Regions from separate parts of the Halomonas sp. 113 genome, predicted to be linked through region 1. Evidence: predicted binding sites of a transcription regulator. Region 1 holds the regulator's gene; each other region holds the start of a gene.
The links. Region 1 encodes PhoB, which activates phosphate uptake and scavenging genes when phosphate is short. Its sites were predicted from a motif close to TGTCATANNNNTGTCANA; they were not measured.

Region 1 (5,678 bases):
GGTTTAGTGCGTGGGCCATTGGAAGTAACGACGCATTCCCCCCAGTTTGCTAGCGTCAACGGCATACAGGAAGGCTGTGCCTGGGGAAGGCGCTCTGTTTTTTATCACGGCTGTAAGCACGGCAGTCTGTCATTATTAGTGCAAGAGTATTTTTTGACGGCGATGGCGGATGATCTTGGCCTGCCTTCGCGCTAGGCTAGCGCCTGCATCTTATTCTTCGTGAGGTAAGCATGGATCGTTCACTGTTGCGGCCGAAGGGATGGGCTCGCGTGGCAGATTTTTTACAGCTGATGCGCTTGAATCGGCCGATAGGCACATGGCTTTTGATGTGGCCGACGCTGTGGGCATTATGGGTGGCTGCGGAAGGTGTACCAGGGCGAAATGTGCTGCTGATTTTTGTGGCCGGCGTTTATGTGATGCGCGCTGCGGGCTGCGTGGTCAATGACTATGCGGATCGCCACTTCGATGGGCATGTGAAACGCACAAAACAACGTCCGCTAGCGACGGGCCGTATCAGCGAAACCGAAGCTCAACTGCTGTTTATCGCCCTGGTGGCCGCTGCGTTTATTCTGGTATTACTGACCAACTGGTTTACGGTGCTGCTCTCGCTGGGCGGGGTGCTGCTGGCGATTATTTATCCGTTTATGAAGCGCTATACCCACTTTCCTCAGGTGGTGCTGGGCGCGGCTTTTTCCTGGGCAATTCCGATGGCTTTTGGCGCCGTGCTCGGCCACGTGCCGCTGGAAGCATGGCTGCTATTCTGCGCTAATGTGTGCTGGACAGTGGCCTACGATACCCAGTACGCCATGGTCGATCGCGACGACGATTTAAAAATTGGCATTAAATCGACGGCCGTGCTGTTTGGAAATGCGGATCGTTTGATTATCGGCTTACTCCAGCTAGCCACCCTGGGGTTGCTGGCTTGGGTAGGCTGGTGGGTTGGTTTAGGTGGTTTCTTCTGGTTAGGGCTAGCGGCAATGGCAGCGACTTTTCTGCATCAGCAGCGCTTAATTCGCGACCAGGAGCGGGATGCCTGCTTCCAGGCGTTTCTCAATAATCACTGGTCGGGACTGCTGATTTTTGCCGGTATCGCGCTAAGTTGGTGGCCTGCGGCTGGCTGATCGAGGCGATTGTCATGTAATTGTCATCAAGTCATGGTGTTATCGTCACTGACATGTCATTGATCTGTTTATCTTTGAACTGTTTTTCTTTGAACTAGTTTCTTTGAACACCGTGAGGCTCTGGTATGACCGCCAAGACCGTTCTGATTGTCGATGATGAGGCGTCGATTCGCGAGATGATCGCGGTAGCGCTGGAAATGGCTGACTATCGCGTGCTCGAAGCGGATAACGCCCAGGATGCCCATGCCATGGTGGTCGACCACCAACCCGATTTACTGCTGCTGGACTGGATGATGCCCGGCACTAGCGGTATTGAGCTGGCGAGACGCCTAAAGCGTGAAGAAACCACCGCTGAAATCCCGATTATTATGCTCACCGCGAAAGGCGAAGAGGATAATAAAATTCAAGGGCTTGAAGCCGGTGCCGATGACTATATCACCAAGCCCTTTTCACCCCGGGAATTGGTGGCACGGCTAAAAGCGGTGCTGCGCCGTGCGACGCCACGTGGCGTTGAAGACCCGATTGAGATTAACGGCCTGCTGCTTGATCCGGTGAGCCACCGGGTAAGTGCCCACGGCAAAGCGCTGGAAATGGGCCCCACCGAGTACCGTTTGCTGCAGTTTTTTATGACTCACCAAGAGCGCGCTTACACACGTAGCCAGCTGCTTGACCAAGTGTGGGGCGGCAATGTTTACGTTGAAGAGCGCACGGTCGATGTGCATATCCGCCGCTTGCGTAAAGCGCTGGGTGACGTGCATCAAAACCTGATCCAAACGGTTCGGGGTACCGGTTACCGTTTCTCTGCACGGGTGTAAATGTGCGTTTATGGAGTCGTGAGCTGTGGCGAATAGCGTGGCTGGCCACGCTGGGCACTTGCTTGGGCTGGCTGTTGGGCTCGGCTGGGCTGGGGCTCGCAGCAGGGCTTGCGGGATGCCTGTTTTACCACTTACGACAGTTACGCGAACTCTATTTGTGGCTCACCCTCCACCCTAACGATGAACCGCCTGCCGCTCGCGGGATGTGGGGCGAGCTATTCGATCGTTTATACCGCTATCAAAAAAGTCAGCGCATCACCCAAAGCCGTCTGCGGGCTACTTTGGCACGTATTCAAGAGTCGTCTGAAGCAATGCGTGATAGCGTGGTCATGCTTGATCGCCACGGTGATTTGGAGTGGTGGAACAGCGCCGCCACCGCCATGCTGGGGCTACAAACCGCCCATGATCGTGGTCAACACATTACCAACCTGCTGCGCGACCCAGGCTTTATCAGCTATTTTAATTCGCGTAACTACAGTGAGCCGTTAACGCTCACCTCACCGATTGATGAACGGCGAATCCTGCAGTATCAAATTACCCTCTACGGTGACGACGAACGCTTAGTGATGGCTCGCGATATCACCCGCTTGCATCGTCTTGAGCAGATGCGGCGCGACTTTGTCGCCAACGTTTCCCATGAGTTACGTACGCCGCTGACCGTTCTCTCCGGCTATTTGGAAACCTACAGTGATATCTCCGACCAGCTTCCGCCGCGCTTGGGACGTAGTATTCAGCAAATGCAGGAACAGACCCAGCGGATGCAGAATCTGGTCAACGATTTATTGCTGCTCTCGCGTTTGGAAATTGACCAGGGCGGCCAAGATCATCATCCACTGTCACTCGAGCCTTTACTGCAAAGCGTTTGTGATGATGCGCTGGCCCTATCGCATCAACGTCATACCATTACCGTCGCCCTTGAGAGCGATGCCCGACTGTTAGGCAGTGAACAGGAGATTCGCAGCGCCGTCTCTAACCTTGCCTTTAATGCGGTTCGCTACACGCCTGCTGGCAGCCAAATCACCCTGCGTTGGAAAGCTAGCGCTACTGGTGGCGGCTATATCGATGTGGAAGATAACGGTGAAGGGATTGATCCCGTTCATATTCCCCGACTAACTGAACGCTTTTACCGTGTTGATAAGGGGCGCAGCACTGCGACTGGCGGCACAGGTTTAGGCTTGGCGATCGTTAAGCACGTGCTGTTGCGCCACGATGCGCAACTACAAATTGAGTCCCTTCCCGGCAAGGGTGCGTTGTTTCGCTGCGCCTTCCCCCCCTCGCGTCTTGTTTAATTTAGCAAGTCATCCCATCGCATAATATTTGTAACAATGTGCAATATTGGCATGCAAGGTTGGTAAAGCTTTACCCATGTGCCATTTTTACACAGCTCAAAGCGTTGTGTCGTGACTCAGTTGATGCCTTTTTGGCATAACTTATTTTTAAGTAAGAATATGATTTTGTTGTTTTTATTTATATTCTTCAGTTTTTTGGCATGCCTTCTGCAGAGTACAGATTGAAGGAAGATGACCGCAGGAATTGCTGGCTTCTCAGTAAGCCTTTCTTTCTTCATTAAGCAGTACTAAACAGCGATCCGGAGGTAGGATATGACGTCCAAGGATTTTCTCAAGAAAGCTGGCATTTTAGGTGTATCTTTTGGTCTGATGGCAAGCCCATTAGCTTTTGCACAAACCGATAAAAATTCGGCGATTGACGAAAACCAAGGTATTACCGCTGACGAGCAACCGATGGATTCCCAAGGTACCGGTAGTTCAACTGGCAGTGATACAACAGACATGACTGACGATTTAACCCATGACGAAGGTGATGGTGCCAGCGACATGGATCCGCAATCAAGCAGTCACTCAGACGATGCTGAGTATGATAAGGATGAGCTTGTAGAAGAAAATGGCGGTAGCTAATTATCAATGACCTTTTAGATATCATTAAAAGCTTTTTCAGAGAATGAATAAGCGATTAACAGGATGTTACAAAAGCAAGAATGCTTTTAAGATTCACGGATGAATCAGTAGGCAATCAGAACACTAGTCAGGGTTAATTCCAAGGTTGGAGCCCCGCACAAGGAGTGGAAGCTAGCGTTAGTTATTACCTATAGCCAATTCTGATATCGGGCCCCGCAATGCGGGGCCTAATTTTTGCTGCCTACTTTTTATCTCGCTTATCCCCCCGCTACTTTCTCCCCTATCTTTTCCGCCGATCTTTCTTTGCGCCTCTCTATCCAATGCCATGTTTTGTTTTTTATGAATTGATGCCGTAGCGCTTTGTTGGCATCGAGCCTTTTATTTTGCTGAGTGTGTCATAAAGGCACAGACAGTTTTGCGCATGTGTCATTAGTGCACATGTAATTAGCGTGCTTTTGTTTTTAGCGGTGTATAATTGTGCGCAATGTATTTATTTTAAATTATTGATTTATATAAGTATTCTATTTTTATAAGAGAGTTGGCATTACATATGCTCTCTAGAGGTAGTGAAGCTAGCCGCAGTGAGATCTGGCCAGAGAGCCCTTCTCACTTCACTTCAGCGGTATCAAACGGTCACCAGGAGTAAATAGTATGTTTAACGATTTTGTTAAAAAAGCAGCCGTCGTAGGCCTCTCTTTTGGTTTGCTGGCAAGCCCGCTTGCCTTTGCCAATATGTCCATCGAAGCAAATCAAGATTTGACCGTTGACGATGAGCCTATTCAAGCTCAATCACATCATACCTCGGGTCAGGCTAAATTTAGCCCCTCTGATTTGATGTATGACGAAGGCGACCGCCCTCGAGTCATCAAGGCAGAGTCGCATCGCACTAGCGCTCAAGCCGAATACTCTCCGAAAGATTTAACGCAAGATGAAGGCGACGGAAACGTTTGGTAACAAAAATTTGCAATTCTGAAGAAATATATTACGATTAACACGTGAGCTAAACACGCGAAAGCGTGTCACACCGATACGGATGCATATCGATTCAAGGAATGAATCAAACGACAATCAGAGCGTTGGTCAGGGTTAAATTCCAAGGTTGGAGCAGCCCCGCAAAAGGAAAGGAAGCTAGCGCTAGTCATTGTCAAAGTCTTGTGTCCTTAGACCCTGCTGATGCGGGGTCTGATTTTTTGTGGCATCCAACACCTCTCCCACACTATTCTTGTTTTAGTTTAAGGTACGGCTTTCTAGCGGAGCCTAATTTCATTGCGTCGCTATTTATACACTGCCCATCATCAGCCTGCCGGTGGGTTATGTCTCAGGCATCCGGTCTCACAATCATTTTGACCGTAAAGGGTGAGCTAACTTTTTTGACGCTTAATATGCAACGCAAAGCGTAATAGCCGTTCTAATCATCGATGAACGGAATCCATGGATAATGAGGAGAACATCTTGCTGTTAAAAGAAATGAGCCAAAAAGTCGCCATAGTAAGTATTGTTTTTGGTTTGGTCGCGAGCCCCATGGCGATGGCGCACTCATCTATTGAACTGAACCAAGACCGTACCGCTGGTCAGGATGTCATCAACAAACCTGAGTCGCATGCAGCTTCCAAACCATCTCATGTCTCTGCGGGCGACTTGAACCGTGACGAAGCTGATAGCTTGGACTTTTCGCCTTCCAGTAGCCGTCCTTCTACGGCTGAAAATGGGCCTACTTCTCGCCAAGAGGGTTACACTCCTGGAGAACTCAACCGGGATGAAGGTGATAGCACCGACTGGTAAATAATAGGATAAGTGTAACTGCTAATGTAAGCGTTACTCGCTAA
Region 2 (5,678 bases), 730 kb from region 1:
CCAGCACCACCCAGCGCTCGTCAGCATGGGCCAGAGGTGTTCCAGCCAGTAGCCATCCCAGTACGACGATCCCCAACAAGCGTGTCTTTACATGGTTGAGGGTCATGCCACCGCCTCTTGGTTGCCGAGCTCACTTAGTAACTGCCTCCACTCGCGACGCTCCACACGGCCCTCCTGACGCTCTGCGTAAAGTTGCAGCACTAGCGAGCCTTCGGCATCGAAGGCTTCAATGCTGGTCACGCCGCCGTCGCGGTTGGGCTTGCTGACTTGCCATACTTGGTCAATCGCAGTGTCATCAAGGTGCAGGGTGAACTGCTCGCCAAATAGATTCAGCCAGCCGTGGGCGCGTTGAGGGGTGGGCAATGTGCCGGTGTGGATCTGCACGCAGCCGGGGCTAGCGACAAACAGCATCAACGGCAGCGCGCGAAGGCTGGCGTGCTGAAGCACTGTTTCCAGGGCATTGACGGGCAGCGTTTGGGTATAGCGTCCCTCCATTAACTGGTTGGCCTCAATACGCTCCAGATGATGGCGCTGGAGGAGGGCAAAGAACTGGTGCACATCGCGCATCGCGCCCCACTCGCTAGCGAGGGTCGGCGCTTCGGGCAGTGGGCGCTTCAAGCGAGGCATGCTCTGGGTAAACGCTGGCGTATCCCGAGTGCCCAAGGCCGCTAAGGCACCCCAGGGACGCGGCAGTGGGTTCTCCAGGGCAAAGCATTTGTGAACGGCGCAGCCATGTTGATTGAATATCTGCAGGCTCCAGCGCCACTGCGCCTCTTGAGTACTGGTGGCAGGCATAGAATCACGAATCAGGCAGGCCCAGTGCCAGCTCGTATAGAGCAAGCGTAGATCCAGGCCACCTGGGTCGAGTAACAGGCCTGTTTGTGGCCCGCCGCTAAGTTCAGGGTAGTCGCCGGTTTGCTCTAGCACGGCCAGCCGGGAACGGGTCAACGCTTTAACCCGCCCCAGTTGGGGCAGGTAGGCGGCGATATCGCTGGGCGAGAGCGGCAGCGTCCATACGTCGCGCCCTAAACGAGCGGCCTGCAGCTCGCCTTCACTGATCGATAAGCGTTCGGCAATCTCAATCGCAGGTAGCCGCGGCTGCGCGGCGCGCGCCGCGTCAAAGGCTTCGATAATCGCGATCTGTTGGGATGTAATCATGACGCACCTCTATCGGGTTGACTGCGTGGATTTACCACTGCCAGTTGAGGGTGGCGAACAGGCTGCGCCCATCGCCCAGGCTGCCGTCGGGGCGGTACCACACCTTGTCGCCAATATTGGCAAGGCGCAGCGAGGTATCCACGGCCGGGGTGATTTGCCAAGCGAGATGCACATCGTGCAACCCATAGCCGGGCAGGCGCTCGTCATCGCCCTGCTTATCGAAAGATTGGGCAAAACGCGCTTGCCAGCCCAGGCGGATATCGCTGTTATACAGAACCACCTCGCTTCCCAGGGTGGCTTCCAACGGTGTTTGACTGCCTAGGGGCTCGCCAGAATCGCGGTCTTTACCGGAGACTTCCGAAAGGCCCACAAAGCTTGTGAGTAGCGGGAAAGTGCTGGGCTGCCAGGTCACCCGGGCGTCATAGCCCCATAGCTGGGCGCGCTGAACGTTCACTGCCTGGGTGGTGCCCGCCATGATGTCGACGTGGGTGTCGATAAAATCGTCGGCGCGGGTGTCGAAGTAGCTGGCACGAACCTGCCAGTCGCCCTGATGCCAGACCACGCCGCTTTCCCAGGTGTGGCTGGATTCAGGCGAGAGACTAGGGTTGGGAATCCAGTAATTGTCCGGTGTGCAGAAGGCTGGCCCGGCGCAGAAACCGGCAAAGTGGCGCTCGTTGGCGTAAAGCTCGGATAGGCTAGGAGCGCGGAAGGCCTCAGCGTAGCCCGAAAACAGCATCAAGGCGTCATCGGGCCGCCAGGCAAGACGAAAGCGCGGTGACACTTGGTCGTGGACGCTATCGGATTCATTTTGGCCGCTGGCGTCGTAACGGTCGTAGCGGGCTCCCAGGCCAATATCAAACTGCCCGGCGCCGCCATCGGCTAAATAGCGCCCAGCGGTAAGAGTAGTGTCGAGATAGGCTGACTGGGTATCGATATCGGCTTTAGGAAAGCCATTGGCATCGCCACTTGGCCGTTGGCGGGCCTGCTCCAGTTCGGCACCGAACACCAGCGTTTGCGAGAGCCAGCCGTGATCCATAGTGTGGAAGCCGTCGCTCTGAAGCCCGACGCGCTCTAGGGTGCGGTTGGCCTCGGGCTCGTCGATATCCTGCTGGCTAAAGGTAAGCTGCGAAGTGACTTCGGTGGCAGCGCTGGGCTGCCAGCGGTGGCCCAACTGGACGTTGTTGCTTTCCACATCGCGGTCGCGCAGCGGATTGCTGGCATCGGTTGAAAGCTGTTGTGGGTTGGCGGGCTGGGTGGCGCGTTCGTCGTAGTGCTGCCAGCTGATAAATACCCGCTGGTCGTCGTTTGGCTCCCAACCGCCTTTTAGCAGCAGACTATTGAGCGTTGCATCCTCTTCGGCTTCATCGCCCCCGGCGCGGCGAATATCGCCGGATTCACTGCGGCCGATTGAAAACAGGCCATCCACCAGGCCGTTGGCGGTATTGCGGCGGCCGAAGCCAGTCAGGCTCCCCCGCATTTCGTTGCTGGCCGTCGCACCGCCTACGGAAAGGCGTACGCCGCTATCTTCGCCGGGGGCAAGCAGGTCGTTGGCATTCACACTGGTGAAGCTGACGACACCGCCCATGGCATTACTGCCGTACAAGCTGGAGAGCGCACCGCGTGCTATCTGTACTTCTTGAATCAGGCCAGGGTCGAGAAAGAAGTTACCGATGTGGCCGGTGGAGATATCCTGACGAACGCCATCCAAACGTACCAGCACCCCTTTGCTGCCAAAGCCGCGCATACCTAAGGTTTGGCCATTTCGGCGCCCTTGGCCAGCCACATGTAGGCCGGGTTGGCGGCTAAGTACGTCTTCAACCCGGCTGGCGGTGGCCAGCACAGCATCATCGCGATCAATAATATCGATAATCAGCGGTGCCCGTGAAAGGTCCGTAGGCGCTCGGGTGCCGGTGACCGTCACTGGGTTAAGCTCGGCGTCGTCTGCTTGGGCGGTTAACAGTGGAAGCAGCGTTAAAAAGAGGCCACCAAAAGCGCGTGTGTGGTTCATAAGCCAGAGATTTCCAACAGGGATAAGTGGAAGAGGTCGCTGGCTGGGTGCGATGGGCTACCTGGCTGGCTTTGCTGTATAAGTCTTTAAATTAATCAGGGGCTGAAATATTAAGAGCTTTAGGCGTTAAGAATTAACTTGCCGCTTTTAGTACGGCGCAACACATAGCGGCGCTGTTCATGGTGGATAACCAACTGGTCTGAGTTGCCAAGTAATTCTTTGCTATTCACCTCGTGGGCCACCTCGCGGGTCGTCGAGGCCGACGTATCTCCCTGGCCAGTGCCCTTAGCGGGTAACTGCATGAGAGAGTAACTCCTGTGTTAATGATAACTATTAGCGTTAATTTAGCAGAGTTGCAGACATCCCTCAATAGGGTTTGGGGAGTAAAAGTGACTAGCATTCGACCTTTCTTCATCTAAATGCAGGCGCTCCGTCATCGTGCTGTCATTAAGCTTCTTTAGTGTCTCGTAACGTTCAATCGTTGACCTACAAACGATCAGGGGGAGACTAAAATGAGTAAAGAGATCGAAGATCATCGCCTGTTTAACCACAGCGGCAACCAACCTTTCGCGGAAGTATTGGCGCGTCATGTATCCCGGCGTGATGTGATGCGCGGTGGTTTGAGCATGGCGGCTGCCTCGATGCTTAGTTTTGGTGGCGCTGCTCAAGCGCTTGCCTCAAGCAGCAGCCAAAAAACACCCCTGACACTGGCGTTTGAGGCGGTTCAAGGATCACGCACCGATGCCGTGGTGGTGCCGGAAGGTTATGTGGCCCAAGTCTTGGTGCCGTGGGGCACGCCGCTGAACCAAAATGTTACCTGGCAGCCCGAGCAGCCGATGACCGCTGAGCGTCAGGCGGAGAGTGTGGGCATGCACCATGACGGCATGGCCGGTTTTGCCCTGGATACCGACAACGCCTCGCGCCGTTTTGTGCTGGCGCTCAACAATGAGTATATCGACCAAGCAGCGCTATGGGCGCCCCAAGGAGGCCCCACTAATGCGGATGAGGGCCAGCGGCCAGCAGCTGAGTCGCGCACTGAGATCAACGCTCACGGTGTCACCCTTGTTGAGGTCGAAAAGAACGCCAGTGGCCAATGGGCGCATGTGCCGGGTTCGCGTTATAACCGTCGCCTCACCAGTGCGACGGTGATGGAACTTTCCGGGCCAGTGGCGGGCAGTGACTACGTCAAAACGCGCTTTTCGCCTGAGGGTACCCAAACCCGTGGTACCAACAATAACTGTGGTAACGGGGTAACGCCCTGGGGCACCTATATTGCCTGTGAAGAGAACTGGCCCAATGTGTTCGTTAATCATGGCGAACGCTTCCAGGACGACGCGCGGATTGGTATTCCCACCGATAAAAGCCGCTATGGTTGGGATACTTCGGCGGGAGACGCCTCTGAACAGAATGACGAATTTGCTCGCTTCGACATTACCCCGCGCGGCGAGCGTGCTGAAGATGATTATCGCAACGAAGCACGCACGTTCGGCTACCAGGTGGAGGTCGACCCCTATAGTGATGCATTGGCGGTTAAGCGTACGGCACTTGGCCGTTTCCGCCATGAAGGGTGTTGGTTAGGCAAGCTGGAAGCCGGTCAGCCAGTGGTTTACTACTCGGGGCACGATTCCCGCAACGAGTACGTATATAAATATGTTTCTGATGCTGCCTGGGATCCCGCCGATGCCAACCGTCCAGGTGAAGAGTACGATCGTCTTGCCATTGGCAACAAATATTTGGATAACGGCACCCTCTATGTGGCTCGTTTCCATGCCGATGGCAGCGGTGAGTGGCTACCGCTAACGCCTAGTGCTCAAACGCGCGATGGTCGCACGCTGGCGGCGGCGTTGGGGCTAGCCGACGACGATGCGGCAGGTATCATCATCAACACCTGCGATGCAGCGGATTTATTGGGTGCCACGCCAATGGACCGCCCTGAGTGGGCTTCCGTCGATCCTGCCTCCGGCGAGGTGTATCTCACCCTAACCAATAACACTCAGCGTACCGCTGAAGAGACAACCCCAACTTACACTAATGACGGTGAGCATCTGGAACAAGTAGGTGTTGGTTACGATTTAGCGCCCACCAATGCCGCCAACCCTCGCGCCAATAACGAAGCAGGGCATATTATTCGCTGGCGCGAAAGCCGGTTGCCCAACGCCTTTACTTGGGAGGTGTTTGTGTTTGGCGCGGCCGCTGACGATGCCGATAATCACTCGGGCCTGACAGAAATGAATCAGTTCGCCAGTCCCGATGGGCTCTGGTTCGACGAGCGAGAGGATGGTCAGGGTATCCTCTGGATCCAAACCGATAACGGTTATGATGGAGTAACCGAGTACACCAACGACCAACTGCTTGCCGTGGTACCTAACGGGCTCGACGATATTCAAGGCACCGGCCCGGTGATTAACAGCAGCAACCAGCAACAGCTTAAGCGCTTTGCGGTAGGGCCGAACGGCTGCGAAGTGACGGGTATTTTTGCCACACCGGATAAAACCGCGCTGTTTATTAACAT
Region 3 (5,678 bases), 1.8 Mb from region 1:
ACACGGCGTCAGGAGAAAGCGATGAAAGGGGTGGCGGCACTGTTTTGGACGGATTCATCATGCCCCCTTACATCTTGCCGAAGTCGAGGTTGAGCAGACTACCCATTTCCCGAATCACATCGTAATCGGCGTCCGTGATAACGGCGAAACCTTCGGCTTTTAGGTTGTCCAGAATCTCTTCATCATCGATGCTGATGAAGGCATCCTGGATCTGCTGCTTGAGTTCAGGGTCCAGGTTGGAACGCATCGCCCAAGGGTACTGAGGGTACTCCCCGCTGTGACCCAACACCCTAACCTGGTTGCGGTCTATCAGGCCGCGGTCCATTACGTGCTCAAAGATCACTTCCGATAGCCCGCCTGCATCCGCATTACCATTGGCCACGTTCACCGCCACGGCATCATGGGAGCCAACGAAATGGGCTTCATAGTCCTCGCCTGCTTCCAGCCCCGCCGATTCAAGCAGCACGGTTTTGGGAATCAGGTGGCTTGACGTAGAGGCACGGTCGCCATAGGCCATTTTCATGCCTTCGATATCCGCATAGGACTCAACGCCGGAATCGACATTGGCAATAATGATGGAGCGATAGGTGGGCTTGCCATCCACAATCATGGCGGCAAAGGGTTCGATCTCACTTTTGCTTCTTGCCATCACATAGGAGAGCGGGCCGAAGTAGGCGAGGTCGATGCGACCAAAGCGCATGGCTTCGATCATGGAGGAGTAATCCGTGGTGACGATTAACTCAATTTCTTTCCCAAGGGTACTTTCAAGATACTCTTTCAATGGCTGGTTGCGTTTGATCAGTTCAGAAGCGTTTTCATCGGGGAGTAGCGCGACTTTTAATAGATCCGGATTTGGATCAGGGTCCGCCGCCAAGGCCGGCATGGCGATTCCAAACATAAGACAGATGGCAAAGAAAAAGCTGAATAGCGGTTTCATTGGGCAATCTCCAGTTTTATCGGGGAGGGAGTGGTGGTTTGAGGGTTGGGTTCGGTGGTCTCAGCGGCGTCGGTCACAGCTCCGCGCGTGCCGTGGTAGATCTCGTTCAGGTGGCGTTGCTGTAACTGTGAGGGGGCCGCATCGAAAACGATTTGGGCATTCGCTAACCCGATAATGCGGTCAGCAAACCGCTGGGCATACTCCAGCTGGTGCAGTGAAATAATGGCGGTAATACCATCCTCACGGCATATATCTCGCAGTAGCGTTAGCACTCGCTCAGAGGTTGCCGGGTCAAGGCTGGCCACTGGCTCGTCCGCCAATATCATGGCGGGCTGCTGCGCCAAGGCACGCGCAATGCCCACCCGCTGTTGCTGCCCGCCGGAGAGTTGATCGACCCGGGTAAGCGCTTTCTCGGCCATGCCTACGCGGTCCAGGCAGTGCAGAGCAAGCGCCTGTTCCTGCCTGGGTAGCGGAAACAAACTGCGCCAGGTGCTGTGGTAAGCAAGCCGACCGGTCAGCACATTCTGGAGCGCCGTATGGCGTTCAATGAGCTGATGGTGCTGGAAAACCATGGCGGTTTTGCACCGATGGCGGCGTACCGTAGACCGGGTTTCGAGCGCACCTAGCTCGGCCGAGATCACTTTGCCAGTGCTGGGCCGCACCAAGTGGTTGAGAGAACGCAGTAACGTCGATTTACCCGCACCGGAAAGGCCGAGTAGTACCGTAAACTCCCCTTTGTGGAAATCGACGGTGGTGGGGCGGAGTGCGAGGACATTCCCAGGATATGTCACCCCCATTTTCTCGATGCGGAGCATTAAGTCAGAGGATTGAATAGGCTCCATTGGATCACCTTCTGCAATGTATAAGCTCACTTTATTGTGACTTACAATGCAACGGTAGCCCGCCTAAGTGACAAAGCTGTGTCGTTCAGGTGATAAGTTAATGACTATCCAAGGAGCGCAGGTAGCCAGTCAAACGGCTCAGATAACGCTTCTCTAGACCAATATCGTCACAAAACGAGGCCCACCAAGGCTGGGCGTACCGATCCGATATTCTGCTCTATTCGTTTGTTAATGGAGATAACCACAACGTTTAACCAAGCTGAGCCTCAATCGCGGCTTTATCAATGACCGACCAGACCTCCCTAATCTTGCCATCGCTAAACAGGTAGAACGCGTTTTCGCAAAACGTCACGTTTTTGCCATCCACCGCAAGGCCAAGGAAGCTACCTTTGGGTGTGACATCGAATCGCAACCTGCACGCGACATGGGGTGAATCAACGGCCAAAAGCTCAATGTTAAAGTGAAGATCCGGTATCTGCTCGTAATCGGCTTCCAGCATGGCGCGATAACCATCAAGCCCTAGGCGCCTGCTGTTATGGTGGACATCGTCATGCACGAACTGGTCAAGGTTCGTCCAATCCTGATTATTGAGGCAGGTGATGTAATCACGGTAGGTTGCTTCCAGGTCACGTTTGTTCATCCTGGTTCTCCTTTCATGGGCTGGCGTGAAGGCATTCGCCAAGGGTACACAGGCTCAGTATCATAAGCAGCCTAAACCAAGCCACAAAAGTCATCATTCATGTCGTGCCCACCTTGCCCCAATTGCCAATCCGAATTCGTCTATCAGGATCAAAGCCTGTTCATCTGCCCCGAGTGCGCCCACGAATGGAACCCTTCTGAGACTGAGGTGGAAGACAACGTGACGGTAAAAGATGCCCATGGCACGCTGTTAGCGGAAGGCGATAAGGTAACGATGATCAAAGACCTCAAGGTCAAAGGCAGCTCACTGGTACTCAAGGTGGGCACCAAAGCCGTTATCAAGCGGCTCTTGGATAGCAAGGATCACCAACTGGACTGCAAGGTCGACGGCGTCGGCGACATGATGGTGACCGCCCATTTTGTGAAAAAAGCTTGAATAAGACCCCGGAATTCTTCGATTCACCACACGACGCAGTAAGCTGAGGCTCACCCACCATCACCACTTCACTCAGCGTTTAAGCGAAGCGTGTTTTCGGGTATCTGGTTCTAGGGCAACAAAATCAGCTCTAAGGCCTTTGACAGCGGGTTGGAAAGTATTCAAAAGCGCTATTTCCTTTCGATTTATTTAGCTAAAGTAAGACTAAAGCTTATCTGCCGGAAGGCCTTCAATGACTGATTTGATAATCCTGAGAGATTTCCTGGCCCTTTGTGAAACCAAGAGTTTTAGCCGCACGGCTGAGCATCGGCATGTTTCGGTTTCAGGCTTGAGTCGTCGTATTCAAGGCCTTGAAGAGTGGGCAGGCACCACGCTGTTTGAGCGGCGTAAAGGGGAGCTAGTGCTGACGGAGGCAGGGCAAAGCCTGCAAATGGTAGCTTCACAAGCGCTTAGCGCTTTTGATCAATTTCGCCGCTCCGTTGCTGATGATATTAACGATCAGAAAAGGCGGATACGATTTTGCTCACCACACATTATGGCTGCGATATTTTTTCCTCACTGGATGCCGCGCTTACAAGAGCAGTTCACACAGGCAAAATTTAGCATTGATGCTAATACATTGCCGGAGTGCCTAGCCACTCTAGATCAGGGAGAGGCCGACTATGTAACGGCACTATTCGATGGTGAACACCTTATTGCAAGGCGTTTGGGAGTAGAGAGTGATAGTTACACTTCAATTGAGCTAGATACCGAGTCTCTCATCCCTGTTAGCGCACCAAATGCCGCAGGTCAGCCACTGTTTAATTTACATGCTGCAGATGGCTCCCCACTCTCATTTTTGAATTATTCCCAAGAGTGCCATTTGGGTTGGTCGCTGAGTGCCATGCTGGTGAATCAAGGTTTGAATTTACAGCAACACCATGATGCTGGTCTTGCTGATAGTTTGCGTCATATGACGTTATCAAGATTGGGTGTTGCGTGGCTTCCCTATTCGCTAGTGCGGGAAGACCTTGGGGCTAAGCGGCTTGTTCGAGCGGGAGGTGCCGCTTTCGATGTGCCATTAAAAATCACCTTGCTGAGACGCACAGCGCCCCTCGCAGCAGAAGCCCAGCGGTTATGGGATGGGCTGCTGGAAATGAAAAATGTAAGAACCTTCTCTGAGGTTGTTTGAACGGCATTCCACGCTTCATTGCAATGTTGGCAATTTTTTCGCCTCTTTTATTCGGTAACGCAACCTAGCCAGAAAAGTAGCGGTGCTTGCTGATGTGGCAACAGGCGTTGCGATATCGTCGCGGCTTAGCGCCCAAAAAGGGTTAATTCTTAGGAAAGGCTCAATGCGCTGAGAACCCCTATGACGACAATGCTGCCTATGGCTTCTGCTCACAACTACCGCTGGTTCATTCTACTGATAGCCACCCTGGCTCAAGCAGCGGCATGCTTTTTCGTTCAAGGCATCGGGGCCATCAGCGTTTATATACAGGCAGATATGGCGCTCTCTGCATTTCAGATTGGGGCGCTGGTCTCTGCTGCTCAACTGGTGCCTTTAGTCGGGCTGTTAGTTGCCGGCGAGTTGCTGGACAGGTTCAGTGAACGCTTAGTGGTAGGGGTGGGAACCCTCGTAGTGGGCATCGCGCTAAGCGCTGCCGTGCTGGCTGAGAGTTACTGGGCAATGCTGCTGTTTTTGGTCATCGTAGGGGCGGGCTACAGTACCGCCCAGCCTGGCGGTAGCAAATCGGTAGCTGCTTGGTTCGATAAATCCCAGCGCGGTTTTGCCATGGGGATTCGTCAGGCAGGTTTGCCGCTCGGTGGGGCGCTGGCGGCGATCGTACTGCCAACCGTCGCTATCACCTGGGGGTGGCGCGCCTCTTTTCTGGTGGGTGGGCTGATTGCAATCTTCGGGGCGTTGGTCTTTATACTTTTTTACCGTACCCCTGGTGGCGTGGTGCCGGTAGCAAGAGCCTCTGAAGGTAGCGTAAAACAAGTCGTCTTATCGCGATTGGCAATGATTCGTGAACCGGCCATGAAACAGATCATGGCGTCCGGTATTAGTTTGATCTCGGTTCAGTACGGCATTTTGATTTTTACCGTGCTCTATCTGCATAGCCGCTTGCAAATGGAGGTACTGCAGGCGGCGGCGCTGCTATTCGTAGCCCAAGGGGCCGGGGTTGCCGGACGTATTTTGCTGGCGGCCTGGAGCGACCGCTGTCGCTCACGCTATTTTCCGGTAATGGGGTGCATGGTGGCGGTGATAGTAGGGCTGCTGGTATTGGTTTGGCTACCGCTTCACTCAACGCTCATGCTGAGCGGTTTGATGGCCTGGCTAGGCTTTTTTGGTTTTGGTTGGTACGGCCCTTGGGTAGCTTATGTGGCTGAGTCTGCACCTGCTGATAAAACCGGCTTTGTGCTGGGATTGGCTATGGCGATTAACCAACTGGCGATTGTATCGATACCACCACTCCTTGGGTGGCTGTTAGATATAAGTGGCAGTTTTATGCTCGGCTGGAGTCTGCTGATCGCCATGACGTTATTGGGGCTATTAATGACCATCCAGCGGCAAGGAGAAATTAATGAAAGCGATCGTGTTTGACGTATTTGGCACTCTTGTTGATTGGCGCTCCAGTTTGATTCATCAGTTCAATGAGCTAGAGAAAGATCTGGGGATTGAGCTGCCTAGTGAAGTGCTGGCTGATCAATGGCGTCAGCTTTATGCGCCTTCCATGGACAGGGTACGCAGAGGGGAAATCCCCTGGACGGTATTAGATGATCTGCATCGAGAAAGCTTAGTCAAACTACTCAATCAACATGGGATTGCGCTAGACGAAGC
Region 4 (5,678 bases), 690 kb from region 1:
CCACGCTAAACGCTAACTTGAGCGAGTTAAACCACGCCCCCCAACCACCATCGGCCATGCCTTGGAAGGTATAATGCTCAAAGGTTATCGATAAGTTGTAGGGCCAGAACTGCACCAGCGACGCATACACCGCTGTGCCGATCACCAGCACAATGGCCCCCGCCACCGCGTAGCACAGCAGTGTAAATATCCAATCCCGCAGCGGGCTGGGGCTAGGCTGCCACGGCACGGCCCGTGCCGAGAGTTGCGCCACTTGGCGCCGCTGTATCCAGCGGTCAACGATAAACGAGAGCACTGCAGGCAGCAGCAGAATCACGCTCACCACAGCCCCCATCTGAAAGTTCTGTTGCCCCACCACTTGGCGGTAGACGTCGGTAGCCAGCACACTGAACTGACCGCCGATGATTTTGGGCACGCCGAAGTCGGTAATCGCCAGGGTAAACACCACAAACAGGCAGGAAATCAGCCCGTAGCGCACGCCGGGCAACGTAATAGTCAAAAACGTACGCCACTTGGGGGTTCCCAGCGCTTCGGCCGCTTCGTAGAGCCGCGCATCGCTGTTGGTCAGCGCGGTGGTCAGCAGCATTAGCGCGTGGGGAAATATCCAGAAGCTCATGCCCATCACAATGCCGATAGGCCCATAAACCGAGTGGCCGACCAGTAAATCGCGCAGAAACCCCTGATTGCCAAACAGATAGACCAAGCTAATCGCGGGCAGCAGCGATGGCGCCAGAATGGGCAAAATCGCCAACATGCGAAATAGCCGCTTGCCCGGCATGCAGGTTCGAGTGATCCCGTAGGCGCATAAAAACGCTAACCCGACCACCACACCGGTGGTCATCAGCGCCACCCGCAACGAGTTGGCAATCGAATTGACCAGCGCCGGGGTTTGAAAATAGTGCGCGAAGTTAGCCAGGCCGATAAAGTCGCCGGCGCGGTTTTGCAGGCTCTTGATCAGCATGGTCACGAGTGGGAACAGCAGCCCCACCACCAGCAATGCAACGCCAGCGAGTAACGCCAACAAGCGGATCAGCGACTCTAGCGACGGCTTGGTCGCCGATTTTACAAAGCTCTCGGCGATCATTGCTGGCTGCTCCCGGCGGGGTAAAGACGAGCGGCTTCGGCGGGCAGGTGAATGCCTAGAACCTGCCCCTGGTAAAGGCTTAGGTCGGTACTATCGCGGCTAGGCACATCGGCAATGAGCGTTTGGTCAACGTCCGTTAGGCGCAAAGTGACCCGCTGAAAGGGACCTAAAAACTCGATGCCGATCACCTCACCATTCAGCGCTCCCGCTTGACGGCTAAGTGCCACCGCCTCGGGCCGAATAGCCAACTGGGCGGCTTGGCCCACTTTCAGGGTATGCGATAGGCAGGCGCAGGGCGTGGTACCCAGCAGCGCTTGGTTATCGCCCTGAGCGGTCACTTCCAGGAAGTTCATGCTGCCAATGAACGAGGCCACAAAGGCGCTGGCAGGCTGGTGGTAGATCTCGGCCGGGGTGCCCACTTGCTCGATCACGCCGTGGTTCATCACCACGATGCGGTCGGCCATGGTCAGCGCTTCTTCCTGGTCGTGGGTCACCATGATGGTGGTCACCCCGAGGCGCGCCTGCAGGGCTTTAATCTGGCTGCGCAGGTGGCCCCGCACCCGGGCGTCCAACGCCGAAAGCGGCTCGTCCAGCAGCAGCAGGCCAGGCTCGGTGGCCAGTGCCCGCGCCAGCGCCACGCGCTGCTGTTGTCCGCCGGAAAGTGCCGCCGGGTACTTGTTGTCGCTACCCGTCAAGTTCACCAACGCAAGCAGCTCACTCACCCGTGCTTGGATGCGTGACCGCTCTACCCGCCGGTTGCGCAACCCATAGGCCACGTTGTTAAACACCGTTAGGTTGGGAAACAGCGCATAGGACTGGAACACAATGCCGAAATCCCGCGCCTGGGTGGGCAGCGTGGAGATATCCTTGTCACGCTGAATAAGCGTTCCCGTCGTTTGCTGGGTCAGCCCTGCAATCGTGCGCAGCAGGGTGGTTTTGCCGCAGCCGGAGGGACCTAAAAAGCAGACAAACTCCCCCTCGTTAATGGTCAGGGAAATGTTGTCCAGTGCAGTAAAGGTACCAAAACGCTTGGTCACCGCTTCAATGCGTAAATGGGGCGTCGTGGGGGTCATCACTGTCGGCGCGTCGGCCGCCAGCAGCGATGTCATTGTCGTGTGCATAACATCTCCATGCCCCGGCACACTGGCCGGGGCAACTGATCGCGGCTTATTGCTCGGTTTTACCATCGTAGCGACGCTGCCACTCGGCCAGCACGCGTTCGCGATTGACGGCAGCCCACTGGAAGTCGGCGTCGATCATGCGATCAGTAATATCGGAGGGGTAGTTTTCAATCGGCTGTGCCACACCTGGGTAGGCAACCACTGCATAGCCTTCGTTATAGAGTTCGTTGGCATCGCGGGAGATTGCCCAATCCATAAGCGTTTGCGCGGCTTCCTGCTTGTCGGTACCAGTCATAATAGCGGCGGCCTCCATATCCCAGCCCAGCCCTTCTTCAGGGAAGATAACTTCAATAGGCGCACCCTGGGACTTCAAGCGCGCACCGCGGAAAGCAAATGACACGCCCACCACGGTTTCACCGGTGGCCGCCAGGCTGCAGGGAGCAGAGCCAGAATGGGTGTAACGGGCAATGTTGTTATGCAGGCGATCCATATAATCCCAGCCCTGATCCTCTTCCCATAGCTGCAGCCAGCTGGCCACATCCAGGTAGCCGGTACCCGACGAGTTGGGGTTAGGCATAATCACATGGCCTTCAAACTCTGGCTGGGTGAGATCTTCCCAAGAGGTCGGCATCGGCACGCCCTGGCGCTCGCCCTCAATGGTGTTGTAGCAAATAGCAGCGACCCAGGCGTCCATACCCACCCAAGCTGGGTCTTCACCATCACGATAGGCCACATCGACAAATTTGGGGTCGAGATTCTCAACGCCAGCGGGAGCGTAGCGCTCCAGCATGCCCTCCTCTTCCAACACCAGCAGGCTGGTAGCGGCCAGGCCCCAGATCACGTCAGCCTGGGGATTGTCTTTCTCGGCCAGCAGGCGGGCGGTAATCACGCCGGTGGAGTCGCGCACCCAGTTAATCTCGATATCCGGGTGCGCCGCGCTGAAGCGTTCGGCGTATTTTTGCAGGTCATCTGACTCAACGGCGGTATACACGGTTAATTCAGTGGCCTGGGCGCTTGAAGCAAGTGCAACGGCTGCGGCACCTGCAAGCAAGGTGGAGGGGAATAAACGGCGTGGCATCATGATGGTGGGCTCCTGGCTAATTGGTATAGACCAGAAGTCTGCAGGCTTTAAATGACACTGCGATGACGCTTGTTTGACCGTTTTTTTAACTGATGATGACCACGACTAGGTCGTTTCCGCTAGCGCTGACCGGATAGCTCCACACTGATACACAGCGAATCGTGCAGCCAGTGCTCTTCATCAAACTCAATAGGGCGCTGCTGGTCGTCTAAAATGGCACGGTTAATATTTAACCCGGCAGTGCCGGGCGCAACGAATAGCTCTTCGGCATCCATTGGCGAAAGCGCTTCTGAGACCATGCGAATAGAGCGATTGGCCAGGTAGTGCCCCCAGCGCTCGCGCAACAGCCCCCAAAGCGATTGCCCACTATAGATATCTAGCAACTCTGGGGCACGCTCGGGCACCACCCACAGCGACTCCACCAGCACCGCGCGGTCATCCACGTAGCGGCGGCGGCGAATATGCTGAAACGGCTGGTCATCCGGCAGATTCAGTGCCCGCGCGGCAGGCAGATGGGCACGGGTTTCCAGCTTCAATACTGCCGTGCGTGGCTGCCGCCCCTGTGCACGTACATAGTCGTTAAAGCCCGCGTCACGGGTGGGGTCGTAAACTAAACGGGCAGGAGAAATAAACCAGCCGCGCCGGTTGCTGCGGTGGATTAAGCCCTCCATTTCCAACTGTGAAAGCGCTTGGCGCAGGGTCACACGAGTGGTGGCAAAACGCTCGGCCAATGACCGCTCTGCAGGGAGCTTTCCTTCCCACAGGGCAGCATTTTGGTCGATCAAGGTACGAAGCTGTTCGGTTAACTTTAGATAGTAGGCATCAGACATGTGCCGATTTTCCTGGCAGAGCATTAGGTGACGAAGCGCTTGAGGGCGCCCGCCAGTCTAAGCGCCGCCAACCTTCAACGCTAGCCACTTCAGCGAGTACTGGATCGGGATTGACCGCTACAGGGCAATCCACGTACTGCAACAGCGGGAGGTCGTTGCGGGAGTCTGAGTAGAAAGTAGTGTGGCTAGGGGTGAACTGCTGCTCGGCCAACCACTGTTTTAAGCGCAGCACCTTACCGCCACGATAAGAAAAAATACCCTCGCTGCCGCCGGTATAGCGCGCGTCTTCATTGATGCCGTGCTCCACGCTTAGCTCTACCGCCAGCACGTGTTCAATACCCAGAGTGGTCGCTATCGGCTCGACCAGATGCCGTGACGAGGCGGAAATCAGTACCAGGGTATCGCCTGCCTGGCGGTGCGCTTCCAGACAGGCCCAAGCTTGTTCAAAAATACGCGGTTGCAGGTGCGTGGCAACAAAGCGCTCGACCTCTTTTTGCACATCTCTCACTCTGCGCCCTCGCAGCGGTGCTAGGGTCATGGCCAAATACTCTTCAAGCTTTAGCTTCCCCGCGTGATAGGCCTGGTGCATTTTCTCCGCCCGCGCCATAAACGCTTCGGCATCGCTGATCCAGCCTTGCTCTATCATCCATAAATTCCAGCGGTCGCTGCAGTCTCCGTCCAGGAGGGTGTCGTCAAGATCAAACAGGGCCAGGCGCATGGGAGCACTCCTTTCATCGCGGGTTGGCGGCGCGTAGGGTATGCCAAAGGTGATGACAGGACGATGACGCTAATAGAAGACGACGATGAGCAAACTAGAAGACTAAGTAGTTAACCACTGCGTCGCAAACTCATCGGCAGGCAGCGGGCGGCCAAACCAGTACCCTTGTGCCTCATTGCAACCCATTGCGGCAAGCAAATTCGCTTGGTCGCGCGTTTCAACGCCTTCCGCCACGGTTTTCATCTCTAGCGCTTTTGCCATGGCGATGATGGCCTGAACAATGGTGCGGTCATTTTTGTTTTCGAGCATTTCACGCACAAAGGAAATATCAATTTTCAGTGCGTCGGCAGCGAAGCGCCGTAGGTAGGAAAGCGAAGAATAGCCGGTGCCGAAATCATCGATAGAGAGAGCATAGCCCGCTTGTCGCATGGCGTGGGTGATCTCAACGGCCTGATCTGGGTCGCGCATAAAATCACTTTCAGTGAGCTCCAGGGCGATAGCGCTCGACGAAACGCCGGCGGTGAGTTGCGCAATGTGGTGGGTAAGCTCAGGATCGGCAAACTGTTGGGCGGAAATATTGATCGATAGCCTCCCTGGCAGCCCACCCTCAGGCTGTTCACGCCATGCCAGTAGCTGCCTTGCGGACTCTTCCAGCACCCAGTCTCCCAAGGCACGAATCAAACCACGCTCTTCAGCCAGGGGAATAAACTCGCCGGGGCTCACCCAGCCCCACTCGGCATCGTGCCAGCGGCACAGGGCTTCTGCACCGGTCAACTGACCACTGGTAAGGTTCACCTGAGGCTGAAAGTAGAGTTCTAACTTGTGTTCAGTAATTGCCGCGCTG

Region 2: a site for PhoB is predicted at 3,598-3,615, ahead of YERSI8AC_RS21165 (PhoX family protein). Genes of this name have one in related genera too.
Region 3: a site for PhoB is predicted at 1,868-1,885, ahead of phnC (phosphonate ABC transporter ATP-binding protein). Genes of this name have one in related genera too.
Region 4: a site for PhoB is predicted at 3,337-3,354, ahead of YERSI8AC_RS21335 (putative 2-aminoethylphosphonate ABC transporter substrate-binding protein). Genes of this name have one in related genera too.

The regions. Positions count from the first base shown of each region.
Region 1 is NZ_LR881453.1:5,247,723-5,253,400, reverse strand. Features, by position in the region: gene YERSI8AC_RS24425 (chorismate--pyruvate lyase family protein) at 1-195, shown strand, start outside; gene ubiA (4-hydroxybenzoate octaprenyltransferase) at 231-1,121, shown strand; gene phoB (phosphate regulon transcriptional regulator PhoB) at 1,247-1,936, shown strand; gene phoR (phosphate regulon sensor histidine kinase PhoR) at 1,939-3,225, shown strand; gene YERSI8AC_RS24405 (hypothetical protein) at 3,538-3,852, shown strand; gene YERSI8AC_RS24400 (hypothetical protein) at 4,504-4,806, shown strand; gene YERSI8AC_RS24395 (hypothetical protein) at 5,284-5,634, shown strand.
Region 2 is NZ_LR881453.1:4,516,364-4,522,041, reverse strand. Features, by position in the region: gene YERSI8AC_RS21185 (heme/hemin ABC transporter substrate-binding protein) at 1-106, opposite strand, end outside; gene YERSI8AC_RS21180 (ChuX/HutX family heme-like substrate-binding protein) at 103-1,158, opposite strand; gene YERSI8AC_RS21175 (TonB-dependent receptor domain-containing protein) at 1,190-3,166, opposite strand; gene hemP (hemin uptake protein HemP) at 3,286-3,468, opposite strand; gene YERSI8AC_RS21165 (PhoX family protein) at 3,679-5,678, shown strand, end outside.
Region 3 is NZ_LR881453.1:3,416,488-3,422,165, reverse strand. Features, by position in the region: gene phnE (phosphonate ABC transporter, permease protein PhnE) at 1-58, opposite strand, end outside; gene phnD (phosphate/phosphite/phosphonate ABC transporter substrate-binding protein) at 68-937, opposite strand; gene phnC (phosphonate ABC transporter ATP-binding protein) at 934-1,779, opposite strand; gene YERSI8AC_RS16125 (ester cyclase) at 2,030-2,419, opposite strand; gene YERSI8AC_RS16120 (zinc ribbon domain-containing protein YjdM) at 2,519-2,854, shown strand; gene YERSI8AC_RS16115 (LysR family transcriptional regulator) at 3,087-4,025, shown strand; gene YERSI8AC_RS16110 (MFS transporter) at 4,206-5,441, shown strand; gene YERSI8AC_RS16105 (haloacid dehalogenase type II) at 5,422-5,678, shown strand, end outside.
Region 4 is NZ_LR881453.1:4,555,836-4,561,513, forward strand. Features, by position in the region: gene YERSI8AC_RS21325 (putative 2-aminoethylphosphonate ABC transporter permease subunit) at 1-1,084, opposite strand, end outside; gene YERSI8AC_RS21330 (putative 2-aminoethylphosphonate ABC transporter ATP-binding protein) at 1,081-2,205, opposite strand; gene YERSI8AC_RS21335 (putative 2-aminoethylphosphonate ABC transporter substrate-binding protein) at 2,252-3,286, opposite strand; gene YERSI8AC_RS21340 (UTRA domain-containing protein) at 3,406-4,116, opposite strand; gene YERSI8AC_RS21345 (HAD family hydrolase) at 4,109-4,834, opposite strand; gene YERSI8AC_RS21350 (bifunctional diguanylate cyclase/phosphodiesterase) at 4,937-5,678, opposite strand, start outside.